2 regions of the Massilia sp. 01N417 genome follow, and region 2 is predicted to be linked to the other one. Evidence: riboswitches for the same ligand, from Rfam matches in the RefSeq annotation. Region 2 holds a riboswitch; the other holds the start of a gene.
What was found. A riboswitch is a leader RNA that binds a small molecule or an ion and turns the genes downstream of it on or off. The one in region 2 is predicted to bind thiamine pyrophosphate.

Region 1 (6,133 bases), on a different contig from region 2:
CGGCAACCCGAACAAGGTCGCGAATCCGGACAACCTGAAGTTCTCGGAAAAGATGCGCACCCTCTTCATTGGCGAAGACAGCAGCCAGCACGTCAACAACTTCCTGTGGGCCTACAACGTCGACACCAAGCAGCTCTCGCGCCTGATGTCGGTGCCGGCCGGCGGCGAGTCGACCGGCCTGCACGCGGTCGACGACATCAACGGCTGGACCTACATCATGAGCAACTTCCAGCACGCCGGCGACTGGGGCGGCATCCACGCCAACGTGAAGACCACGCTGGATCCGCTGATCCGCGCGAACTACAAGGACAAGTTCGGTGCGGCGGTGGGTTACCTGACCGGCGAGCTGACCCAGTTCAAGCTGGCCAAGGCGTAACCAGGCGTCGAACGTGGGCACTCCGTGCCCACGCGCTCAACAAGCATCAGAACAAGTCCGCAAACTCCCGCACAGCCGCAGCCGGATCTTCCGCCAGGTAGACGCTGCTGATCGCGGCCACCATAGCCGCTCCGCGCGCCACCAGCGGCCGCGCATTCTCTGCCGTCATCCCGCCGATCACCACCACCGGCACCCCTAGCCGCTCGCTGGCACCGACCACGATGTCCGGCGCCGTGCTCACCTCGTACACCTTCACCTTGGACGGATAGAACCCGCCGAAGGCCACATAGCTGGCGCCCGCCGCCTGCGCCGCCAGGGCCAGCGGAAACCGGCCATAGCAGGATGCGCCGACGATCCTGTCCGGCCCGAGCGCCGCACGCACGGCGGCCACCGGCGCATCGGTGCCGCCGACGTGCACGTCGTCGGCATCCAGGCGCAGGCAGAGGTCCACGTGGTCGTTGATCACCAGCGGCACACCATGCCGGCGGCACAGGGCGAGCAGGGCGGCCGCCTGTTCCTCGCGCAGCACCTCGCTCGCCGTCTTGTTGCGGTACTGGACCAGCGCGGCGCCGCCTTCCAGCGCGCGCCGCGTCGCGGCCAGCAGGCGCCCGGTATCGGTCCAGTCGGGCGTCACCAGGTACAGTCCTTTCAGTGCTTTCGTTGTCACTTCATGCTCCTCGATGTTCGATACGGCGCGGGATGCGCTGGCCGGGGGCGATCGCATACGAATCCGCCAGCGACTGGTTGCAGCAGCGCTGGGCGCGCTCGAGGGCCTGGGCCATCGCGTCGCCCAGCGCCAGGCGGGCGGCCAGGCTGGAGGCCAGCGTGCAGCCGCTGCCGTGGAATTCGCCGGGCAGGCGCGGCCAGCGCCATTCGCGCATGCCGTCGCGGCTGTGCCAGCGGTTGACGACCTCGTCACCAGCGCCATGGCCGCCGGTGACCAGCACGTGCGGACAGCCGGACAGCTCCAGCGCCGCCGCTTCCGGCAGGTTGGGCGTGGCCACCGTCGCCACCGCCAGCAGCGGCGCCAGCGCCGCCAGCGCATTGCCGCGTGCGAGGGCATCGCCGTGGCCGCTGGCCAGCACCGGGTCGAGCACCACCGGCAGCGCCGGCTGGCGCGCGCGCAGCAGCAGGACGATGCCGGCGATGGCTTCGGCATTCGCGAGATTGCCCGGGATGCCCAGCTTGACCGCGCGGATCGGCATCGTGTCGGCCAGCAGCATGGCCTGGCGCGTCAGCAGGCCGGCGTCCACCGGCGCCACCTCGAACACCCGCTCGTTGTCCTGCACCGTGAGCGCCGTGACGATGGGCAGCGCGTGCGCACCCTGGGCCGCGATCGCCTCGATGTCGGCCTGGATGCCGGCCCCGCCCGAAGGGTCGAGGCCGGAAAACACCAGCACGCAGGGTCTCATCCGACCCGTCCCGCCATCGGCGACGAGGGCGAGGCCGCGAAACGCCGCGGCATCCGGCCCGCCAGGTACGCTTCGCGGCCGGCCTCCACCGCGAGCCGCATCGCGCCCGCCATGCGCACCGGGTCCCGCGCCAGCGCGATGGCGCTGTTCATCAGCACGCCGTCGCAGCCCAGCTCCATCGCCACCGTGGCATCGGAAGCCGTGCCGACGCCGGCGTCGACCAGCACCGGCACCTTGGCCTGCTCGATGATGAGCGAGAGGTTCCAGGGATTCAGGATGCCCATGCCGGAGCCGATCAGGGAGGCCAGCGGCATCACCGCCACGCAGCCGATGTCCTCCAGCATGCGCGCCTGGATCGGGTCGTCGCTGCAGTAGACCATCACGTCGAAGCCGTCGCGCACCAGTTCTTCGGCGGCGCGCAGGGTTTCGGGCATGTTGGGGAACAGGGTTTTTTCGTCGCCCAGCACTTCGAGCTTGACGAGCTTGTGCCCGTTCAGCAGCTCGCGCGCCAGCTGCAGGGTGTACACGGCATCCTTGGCCGTGTAGCAGCCGGCGGTGTTCGGCAGGATGGTGTAGCGCGAGGGCGGCACCGCGTCGAGCAGGTTGGGCGCATGCGGATCCTGGCCGATGTTCACACGGCGGATCGCCACCGTGATGATCTCGGCGCCCGCGGCCGCGGTGGCGGTCGCGGTCTGGTCCAGGTCGCGGTATTTGCCGCTGCCGACCAGCAGGCGCGAGTTGTATTCCTTGCCGGCGATGACGAGCGGCCGGTCCTTGGTCTGGTTCATGTGTTCTCCGATTCCGTAAAAAGTTTAGCCGCCGCCGATGGCGCGCACCACGTCCACCTGGTCGCGCGGCTGCAGCAGGGTCGTGCGCCACTGCTCGCGCGGCACCACGCGGCGGTTCACGGCCAGCGCCAGCGCCTGGCCGGACAGCTCCAGCATGTCGACCAGTTCGTGCAGGCTGGCGGCCCGCGGCAGCGTGTGCGCCGCGCCGTTCAGTTCGATCTCCAGCATGCCGTTTACTCCTTGTGATAGAGCTCGGCGCCCTTGCGCATGAACTCGACCGCCTTTTCCTGCATGCCGCCAGCCGCGTAGTCGCGCACTTCCTGGGTGATCTTCATCGAGCAGAAATGCGGCCCGCACATTGAGCAGAAGTGGGCCACCTTGGCGGAGTCCTTCGGCAGCGTCTCGTCGTGGAAGGATCGCGCCTTGTCCGGATCGAGGCCGAGGTTGAACTGGTCTTCCCAGCGGAATTCGAAGCGTGCCTTCGACAAGGCGTTGTCGCGGATCTGCGCGCCCGGATGGCCCTTCGCCAGGTCGGCCGCATGCGCCGCGATCTTGTAGGTGATGATGCCGTCCTTGACGTCGTCCTTGTCGGGCAGGCCCAGGTGCTCCTTCGGGGTCACGTAGCACAGCATGGCGGTGCCGTACCAGCCGATGTTGGCGGCGCCGATGCCCGAGGTGATGTGGTCGTAGCCGGGGGCGATGTCGGTGGTCAGCGGGCCGAGGGTGTAGAAGGGGGCTTCATGGCACTGCTCCAGCTGCAGGTCCATGTTCTCCTTGATCAGGTGCAGCGGCACGTGGCCCGGTCCCTCGATCATGGTCTGCACGTCGTGCTTCCAGGCCAGCTGCGTGAGCTCGCCCAGGGTGCGCAGTTCGGCCAGCTGGGCTTCGTCGTTGGCGTCGTAGATGGAGCCGGGGCGCAAACCGTCGCCGAGGCTGAAGGCGACGTCGTAGGCCTTCATGATCTCGCAGATCTCTTCGAAGCGGGTGTAGAGGAAGGATTCCTTGTGGTGGGCCAGGCACCACTTGGCCATGATCGAGCCGCCGCGCGAGACGATGCCCGTGAGGCGGTCCGCCGTCATCGGAATGAACGGCAGGCGCACGCCGGCGTGGATGGTGAAGTAGTCGACGCCTTGCTCGGCCTGCTCGATCAGGGTGTCGCGGTAGATTTCCCAGGTGAGTTCCTCGGCCTTGCCGTTCACCTTCTCCAGCGCCTGGTAGAGCGGCACGGTGCCGATCGGGACCGGGCTGTTGCGGATGATCCATTCGCGCGTCTCGTGGATGTGCTTGCCGGTCGAGAGGTCCATCACCGTGTCGCCGCCCCAGCGGATCGCCCAGGTCATCTTCTCGACTTCCTCGCCGATCGAGGACGTGACGGCGGAGTTGCCGATATTCGCATTGATCTTCACGAGGAAGTTGCGGCCGATGATCATCGGCTCGGATTCCGGGTGGTTGATGTTGGCCGGCAGGATGGCGCGGCCGCGGGCGATCTCTTCGCGCACGAATTCCGGCGTGATCACGGCGGGAATGGCAGCGCCGAAGGACTGGCCCGGATGCTGGCGGCCCAGCAGGGCGGCCATCTTCTTCCCGGTCGGGCCGGCGGCTTCCAGGCCGCGCAGGTATTCCTGGCGCCGCAGGTTCTCGCGGATGGCGACGAATTCCATCTCCGGCGTGACGATCCCCTGGCGCGCATAGTGCATCTGGGTGACGTTGCGGCCGCCGGCCGCGCGGCGCGGTTTGCGCTGCAGGTCGAAGCGCAGTTCGGCCAGCTTCGGATCGCGCAGGCGTTCCTGGCCATAGCCCGAGCTGGGACCGGCCAGTTCGACGGTGTCGCCGCGCTCGCGGATCCATCCGGAGCGCGGGCAGGGCAGGCCGGAGCGGATGTCGATGCGCGCTTCGGGGTCGGTGTAGGGCCCGGAGGTGTCGTAGACCCAGACCGGCGGATTCGGCTCGGCGCCGAAGGAAGCGGAGGTGGACGACTGATGGATCTCGCGCATCGGCACCCGGATGTCGGGACGCGAGCCGGCCACGTAGACCTTGCGCGAGTTGGGAAGAGGCGTCACGGCCGCGGCATCGACCGTGGCGCTGGCGGACAGGAATTTCGGATCGGCGTTCAAGTGCACTCCTTGTATCACTGAAGGGAGGCACCAAAACCGTCGCGAGCGGCAGCAGTGTTGGATGAGAAGCGCAGCTGTACGAGATGTACAGCGAGCATCGCAATCCGACAATGCAACGCGCAGCAGGTTTTGGGGACTCCCGTAGATCGGCGATCCAGCGGAGGAGTGCGGAGGAACGTAGCACGAGGGCGTACGCGGACTCTGTAGCTTCCCTTCGCTGGCATTATCCAGATCAGGTTCGGAGGGTATTTCTCACCCGCGCGGTTGATGGCGCAGGACCCCTAGCGTTGTTGCCGCCTCATGAAGAGGCAACGGGCGGAGTGTACGTGGGTTTTGGGACGATGGCAATGTGGACGTACGAGTTGTGATTTTGCGTGCATTTCTGCGCCATCCATCCTGCTAAGCTTCCCACGATGAAAACGATGACGACCATTCGCAGCCTTGTATTCGCGCTGCTGGCCCTGCACGCGGCGGCATCCGAGGCATGCCGCGTAGCGCCGGCCAGGCAACTAATCCCTCCCGAAGAACAGCTTCAGCTGGTGACGGACGTGGCGGTTGGGCAGGTTGTCGGCGCCACTCCCCTGAACGACTATGAGGTCGAATACCGCTTTCTGACGCTGGAGCGGTTGGCGGGAGCGGAGCTGAAAGTGTTCACGGTGACAGGCGGCCCCGTGGAGCGCAATGGCAATGACACCACCTACAACGATCATTCGGACTTTGCGTTCTGGGCTCGCGGCGGCGGGCGCACGATGAACGGCTCCGATTGCGTCATCCGTCCCGGTTTCGTCATCGGCAACAGCTACCTCGTGTTCCTCGGAATGGCACCGACCCGGCGCAGCTTCGAGAAGATCGAGCTGATCGACGGCCGGTTCAATCCCGACGACAAATGGCTGGTCTATGTAAAACAGATGCTGGGCGGCCGGGCTGCAGGTGGCGACGGCGTGCCGGCCTACGAGCGTATCGGTCGCTTCATCTACGGCTTTCACCGGATCGTGTCGCGCGATGAGCTCGACCGCAAATCGCTGGCAGCCCGGCACGCACCTGCCGAATTGCTGTCGCGCGCGGGACGGCTGGCCGACGAGTTCGACCGCATCGTCCAGAACGGCGGGGCCGTCGCCGACGTGCAAATGGATGTGACCTTGCGCGAAGCGGCCGAGGTTCAGAAAGCGCTCGCAGCATGGCGGCAGGGCTTGGACCATTAAAAATCCTGAGGAGAAAAAACATGTTCGACCGTCTCAGCCGCAGTTTCCGCCTCGTCGGCGCCAGCGCCCAGGTGCTCAGGCAGGACAAGCACCTGATGCTGTTCCCCATCATCTCCGGCTTCGCCCTGTTCCTGGTGCTGCTGGCCTTCGCGCTGCCGCTGCTCGGCCTGGGCTCGCTCGACGGCATTGGCAAGGGCGGCCTGTATTCGACGGCCTTCCTGTTCTACGTGGTCCAGTACTT
Region 2 (6,133 bases):
ATCCACTGGGCCTGGCTGTTCGCCATCGTGTCGTCGGCCACCTATGGCGTCGTGTTCTTCGAGGCCCGCCTGTACGGCGACGCCGGCCTGCAGGCGGTCTTCATCGCCGCCGCAATCTGGGGCTGGTACGAGTGGCTGCGCGGTACCGGCGAGGATGACAAACCGCTGGTGGTGACGCGCCTGGACGCCAGGGGCTGGATCTGGTCGCTGGCCGGATGGGCGCTCGGCTTCTTCATCCTGTCGTGGTTCCTGCATGCTTGCACCGACACCGACGTGCCGCACATGGACGGCTTCCTCACCGCCGGCAGCCTGCTCGGCACCCTGCTGGCGGCGCGCAAGAAGGTCGAGAACTGGCATGTGTGGATCGTGGTCGACATCCTCTACGTCGGCCTGTACGTCTACAAGGACCTGCACCTGACCGCGATCCTGTACGCGGTGTTCGTGGGCATGGCGGTGCTGGGCCTGCGCGCCTGGGCGCGTGCGGCGCGCGAGGGGGCGCGATGACGCGCGGCGCGCTGCCGGCGCGGATCGCGATTCTCGGCGCCGAGTCGACCGGCAAGTCGACCCTGGCGCCGGCGCTGGCGGCGCGCTACGGCACGCTGTGGGTGCCGGAATACCTGCGCGAGTTCGTCGAGACCGAGCAGCGCGTGCCCTTCGAGCACGACCAGCCCGCGATCGCGCGTGCCCAGCGCGAGCGCGAGGATGCCCTGGCCGCATCGAAGGATGCGCGGCGCTTCCTGTTCTGCGACACCACGCCGCTGATGACGGCGGTCTACAGCCGCATCTACTGGGGCCGGGTGCCGGTGGAGCTGCTGGAGATGGAGGCCGCGCACGACTATGCGGCAACCCTGGTCGCGGGCCTCGACCTGCCTTGGGTGCCGGACGGCCTGCAGCGCGAATCGGAAGCGGTGAGGAAGCAGGTCCACGACTGCCTGCTGGCGGTGCTGCGCGAACGGGGCATCCGGTTCACGCTGCTGGAGGGAGACCTGGCGCAGCGGCTGCGCCAGGTGGAGGACCTGCTCGGTCCTCCCTGAGCTTCGCAATCAGAAGTCGAACTGCCCCGATACGCGGAAGGTGCGCGGCGCGCCCGGCAGCAGGTAGCCGCCCAGCGCCGGCGTGACGTCGCGCCAGTAGAACTTGTCGAACAGGTTGTCGACGCGAGCGCGCAGCGTCACTTTCGTCACCCCCAGCTTCATGGCGTAGGCGGCGCCGAGGCCGAACACGTGGTAGTCGGGCACGAACACGCGGTTCTCGACGTCGAAGGCCTTCTTGCCCGAATACTGCCAGTTGGCGTCGACCTTCAGGCCGGGCACTTGCGGCACGGCGTATTCGATCCAGGCGGTCGACTTGAAGTTGGGGACGTCGGTGACGCGCTTGCCGTCGATGGTCGGATCGCCGGTGCCGTCCTGCAGGGTGTTCAGGGCCATCAGCGACAGGCCGGCCTGCAGGTTGGACGCCAGCTTGCCGTCCGCCGACAGCTCGATGCCGCGGTGGGTCTCGCGGCCGCCGCGTACATAGGGGTGGCGCTGGACGGTGTCGCCGTCGACGACCACGGCCACGGTGCGGTTCGGGTCCGTGTATTCCAGGCCCTGGCGGATCTGGAACAGCGAGGCCGACAGGTTCACGCCGCGCACGGAACCTTTGGCGCCCAGTTCGAACTGCTTCGAGCGGCCCGGTTCCAGCACCTGGTTCTCGTTCGAGGTTTCCATCGGCGCGATGCCGCCATGCTGCAGGCCGTGGCTCGCGGAGCCGTAGACGTTCCAGTCGCGGTTCAGGTTGTAGACCAGGGCGACGCTCGGCAGCAGGAAGGAATCGCGGCTGGCCACGTAGCCGGCAGTGTGCACGACCGGACGGTCGTCTTCCCAATCGCGGCGCCTGGTCTCGACGTGGCGCAGGCCGCCGTGCAGGGTCAGCTGCGGCGTGATGGTCACGATGTCCTGGGCGAACAGCGCGCTCTCCTGGTCGCTGCGGCGTTCGAACACGGGGCCGGTGACACGGTCCGGGCCGGCGTGCGGGGTGTCCAGCGGATGCCAGATATTGCTGTAGCCGACGTAGTCGTAGACATAGTCGCCGAAGCTGTCGTGGCGCTCCGAATATGAGGCGCCGACGGTCAGCTCGTGGCGCAGGCCGCCTGTGGCAAAGCGGCCCTGCAGCATCGCCTGCAGGCCCCACGGCGTCTTGCGCTCGCCCACGCTCTGGTAGTCGTAGACATCGTAGTCGCCGTTCGAGCAGAAGCCCGGATAGTAGCCCTCGCCCTCGTTGCTGCAGCCGTAGGGGAAGGCGGTGTAGTCGTTACGCTTGAACCAGTGCTTGTTGGCGGCGATGGTCGCGCGCCAGGAGTCCGCCAGCTTGTACTCGAAGCGCAGGCCGAGGTTGGTGTCGCGGGTATCGACCGGGCGGCCCCAGGGCTGGTCGTTCAGCAGCAGCTTGGCGGAGACGCCGGACGGCAGCACCTCGTTGCGGATCAGCTGGTAGCCGGGCGCGGTGAGCTGGGCCTTGTGCTGGTAGTCGAAGTCGACCTGGAACAGCGCGTCCGGGCTGATCTGCCAGTCGAAGGCGCCGGACACGAACTGGCGGTCGCCGTTGGCGCCGCGCACATAGGAGTGCAGGTCGGCGGCGGCGGCATTGATGCGGTAGCCGAAGCGGCGGTCGTCGAAGCGTCCGCCCAGGTCGACCGTGCCGTACAGGGTGCCGCGCTCGCTCACTTCGACGGTGGCGGAGCGCAGCGGGGTATTGGTCGGGCGCTTGGTGACGTAGTTGACGATGCCGCCCGGGGTGGCGACGCCGGCGGTGAGGCCGGCCAGGCCCTTCAGCACCTCGATCCGTTCCTTGTTCTCCAGCGGGATCTGGGTGTCGCCCGGAATCGCGAAGCCGTCCTTGCGGTAGCTGTAGTTGTTGTCGAGGGCAAAGCCGCGGATCGAGAACTGTTCGGCATAGCCGACCGCGTTGTAGGCGTCGCTGACCGAGGCGTCGTAGCGCATGGCCTCGGTGGTGTTGCGGATCGACAGGTCCTGCATCTGGGTGCGGCCGATCGCGCTGATCGAGGCCGGGGTTTCCCACAGCGAGGATTCGGAAAAGCCGCCGACGGCGGCGCGTTCCAGTCCGGCGCGGGTGCCGGTCACGACCACTTCGGCGATCGGCTGGCCGTTCTGTTCCTGGGCGTGGACGTTGAGGGAGAATGCTTGCGCGATGGCGCAGGCAAGGATCGGGTACTTCAGTTGTGGTTTCATTGTTTGCTCGTCTTCGCGCCGGCTTGGGGAAGGGCAAACTGGAGTGGGCGCCATCTCAGGCACCGCGTTGCGCTTTCCTTCGCTGGCATTATCCAGATCAGGTACGAAGGGTATCTCTCACCCGGAAGCAGATCGGCTTCCAGGACCCCTAGCGAAGGCGCGAGTGTAGCACGGATGCGGGCGCGCGTGGCGAGTCTGGCAATGCTCGCCGGATGGCGCTCAGCTTCTCTGCGTTATGTAGGCTTCGCGCAACGGTCGCCAGCCCAGGCGGGCTTCGATGAGGCGGCGGTAGGCCGTGTCGATGTGGGCGGGCGCCAGTTCCGGGTCGTCGTCGCTCTGGCGGACGAATTCGAGCGGCAGCAACGGACCGTCGCGGTGCCAGCCCGAGGCCAGCTTCAGGGGTTGCGGCTTCCAGAGCAGGGAGCCCCAGGCGATGCATGCAATGTTCGTTCTGACGGTCTCGCCTGCCAGGGCAAAGCGGGGTGCACGGCAGTGCCCGCACCCCGCCGTGTGTCGACATCAGATGCAGCGCTCGAGCACCTTGCGGCTCACCTCCAGCGTGACCTCGCCGCTTTCGCCCAGATGCGTCATGCCGTGGGCTTCCAGCGCGGCGACGACGGCCGGCACGACATCCTTGCCGAGGCCATAGTCGGCAAAGCGGGTACCCACGCCGACCGCGCGGAAGAAGTCCTCGGTGCGGACGATGGCCGTCTCGATGCGCGCGTCTTCGTCGCCGTCGCGCAGGTCCCATACGCGCGCCGCGTACTGCAATAACTTTGCCCGCTTGGCCTCGCGGCGTTCGCGCAGCATGGCCGGCAGCACCAGCGCCAGGGTCTGCGCATGGTCGAGGCCGTACAGCGCGGTCAGTTCGTGGCCGATCATGTGGGTGGACCAGTCCTGCGGCACGCCGGCGCCGATCAGGCCGTTCAGGGCCAGGGTCGCGGTCCACATCAGGTTGGCGCGCACGCCGTAGTCGTCGGGCTCGGCCAGCGCGCGCGGGCCTTCTTCCACCAGGGTCTGCAGCAGGCCCTCGGCAAAGCGGTCCTGCACCTTGGCGTCGGCCGGCACCGTCATGTACTGCTCCATGATGTGGACGAAGGCGTCGACGATGCCGTTGCCGACCTGGCGCGCCGGCAGCGTAAAGGTGCGGGTCGGGTCGAGGATGGCGAACTGCGGGAACACCAGGCGCGACATGAAGGCGTATTTTTCCTGCGTGGCCTTTTTGGTGATCACGCTGCCGGAGTTCATCTCGGAGCCGGTGGCCGTCAGGGTCAGCACCGCGCCGAAGGGCAGGGCCGCGCTCACGTTTTTTGCGTGCTGTTCGAGGATGGTCCAGGGGTCGCCATCCAACAGGCTGCCGGCGGCAACGAACTTGGTGCCGTCGATGACCGAGCCGCCGCCCACGGCGAGCAGGAAGTCGATGTTCTCGCGCTTGACCACGGCGATGGCCTCGACCAGGGTCTCGTAGCTGGGGTTCGGCTCGATGCCGCCGAATTCAAAGATGGTGTGGCCGTCCAGGGCGGCCATCACCGCGTCGTAGGTGCCGTTGGCGCGGATGCTGCCGCCGCCGTACAGCACCAGCACGCGCGCGCCGGCCGGGACCAGCTGCGCCAGGCGCTCGATCTGGTTCTCGCCGAACAGGATGCGGGTAGGATTGTGGAAGTCGAAGTTAAGCAAGATAAAAATCCCCCTCGGGTTGCAGAGGAGGGGGATTATCGCGCAAGCGGGGAAAAGCGCGTTGGCGGGCGGTTCGCTGCGGGAGTTCAGACCTGCGCCGGCTCCAGCACCGGCGCCGCATGCTCGACGTGGGCGCGGGCATGCAGCAGGTGGCGCTGCAGGGTCGTGCGGGCGGATTCGCAGATCAGGCGCCAGTGCTCGCGGCGCTGGGCGGCGCGCTTGCGGTGCTTGGACGGCATTTCGGACAGCGGCTTGACGTAGAAGGGCAGGGCGATCCGGTAGCCCTGCTTGCCCGCCATTTCCTCGCCGCCCAGGATCTTCCAGAAGCCGTCGTAGGCATTGGCGAAGTGCTTTTCCGGATCGGGATCGTAGGCGATGTGGTCTTCGCTGCGGATGGCCACGACCTGGTCGATGCCGACCGCCTGCGCCACACCCTGCATCGCGGCGAAGCAGAAGAAGCTGGGGGAATTGTTCGGGAATACGTGCTCGAAGGCTTCAAAGGCGGCGCCGGAATCGACCCAGCGGCCCTGGTTACGGGCGATGAAGGGCACCACCGGTACATCGACGCCGAGCATGTGGCCTTCCAGCCAGCTGAAGGACAGGCGGTGCAGGCATTTGCCGTCGGCGACCAGGGCCAGGGTCAGGTCGCCCTCGGCATTGCTGCGCGATGCCATTTCGAGCTGGATCATGAAGCTGCTGCCTTCGGCGTCGAACTGCCACAGCGGCAGGCAGCGGTCGCCGTAGACGGCCTGCTTGTAGGCGTCGTTGAAGGTGGTTTCCTCGAAGCGGTAGTGGCTCAGGACCGCCTGCACGCGGCGCCGCGCGGACAGGCCCTTGATGAGGTAGTCGCGGTGACTGAGGTGGTGGAAGGGGTCGTCGTTCGGCGGCAGCGCGACGTGGTTGCGGTAGACGCCGAGCTGGCACAGGGCGCGATGGTCGCGCATATAGGCCAGCACGCGCAGGCTGCGCGCGATGCAGAGGATCCAGGAGGTCAGGCTGTACTGGCTGCGGCGGGCCATCCAGTGCTTGGTGAGGTGAGCGAAAATCATGGTGCGCTCCGGGCATTCATTATCGGGGTGGTTCTATCTTGGCTCACCGGCTTTCGCGGCACGGTGATCTTGCTCAACGGAAATAAAATGCTAAGCAGGTGAAGATCGCCACGCTCGATAACGCATCCCTGGGGTTTTCTTATTCGTGATCACGATGTCTCTTGTTGATTTTTTGTC

Region 1: linked by a shared signal. The riboswitch ahead of thiC (phosphomethylpyrimidine synthase ThiC) and the one ahead of AC1DOQ_RS24665 (TonB-dependent siderophore receptor) in region 2 are both predicted to bind thiamine pyrophosphate.

What each region holds. Positions count from the first base shown of each region.
Region 1 covers NZ_JBFTRS010000003.1:232,311-238,443, reverse strand. Annotated here, with positions in the region: gene AC1DOQ_RS04870 (PhoX family protein) at 1-376, shown strand, start outside; gene thiE (thiamine phosphate synthase) at 423-1,028, opposite strand; gene thiD (bifunctional hydroxymethylpyrimidine kinase/phosphomethylpyrimidine kinase) at 1,045-1,788, opposite strand; gene AC1DOQ_RS04855 (thiazole synthase) at 1,785-2,576, opposite strand; gene thiS (sulfur carrier protein ThiS) at 2,601-2,804, opposite strand; gene thiC (phosphomethylpyrimidine synthase ThiC) at 2,810-4,690, opposite strand; TPP riboswitch at 4,883-4,983, opposite strand; gene AC1DOQ_RS04840 (hypothetical protein) at 5,113-5,892, shown strand; gene AC1DOQ_RS04835 (DUF6159 family protein) at 5,913-6,133, shown strand, end outside.
Region 2 covers NZ_JBFTRS010000030.1:49,697-55,829, reverse strand. Annotated here, with positions in the region: gene pnuC (nicotinamide riboside transporter PnuC) at 1-504, shown strand, start outside; gene AC1DOQ_RS24670 (AAA family ATPase) at 501-1,034, shown strand; gene AC1DOQ_RS24665 (TonB-dependent siderophore receptor) at 1,044-3,230, opposite strand; TPP riboswitch at 3,288-3,390, opposite strand; gene AC1DOQ_RS24660 (hypothetical protein) at 3,450-3,593, opposite strand; gene AC1DOQ_RS24655 (iron-containing alcohol dehydrogenase) at 3,750-4,907, opposite strand; gene AC1DOQ_RS24650 (DUF535 family protein) at 4,994-5,956, opposite strand.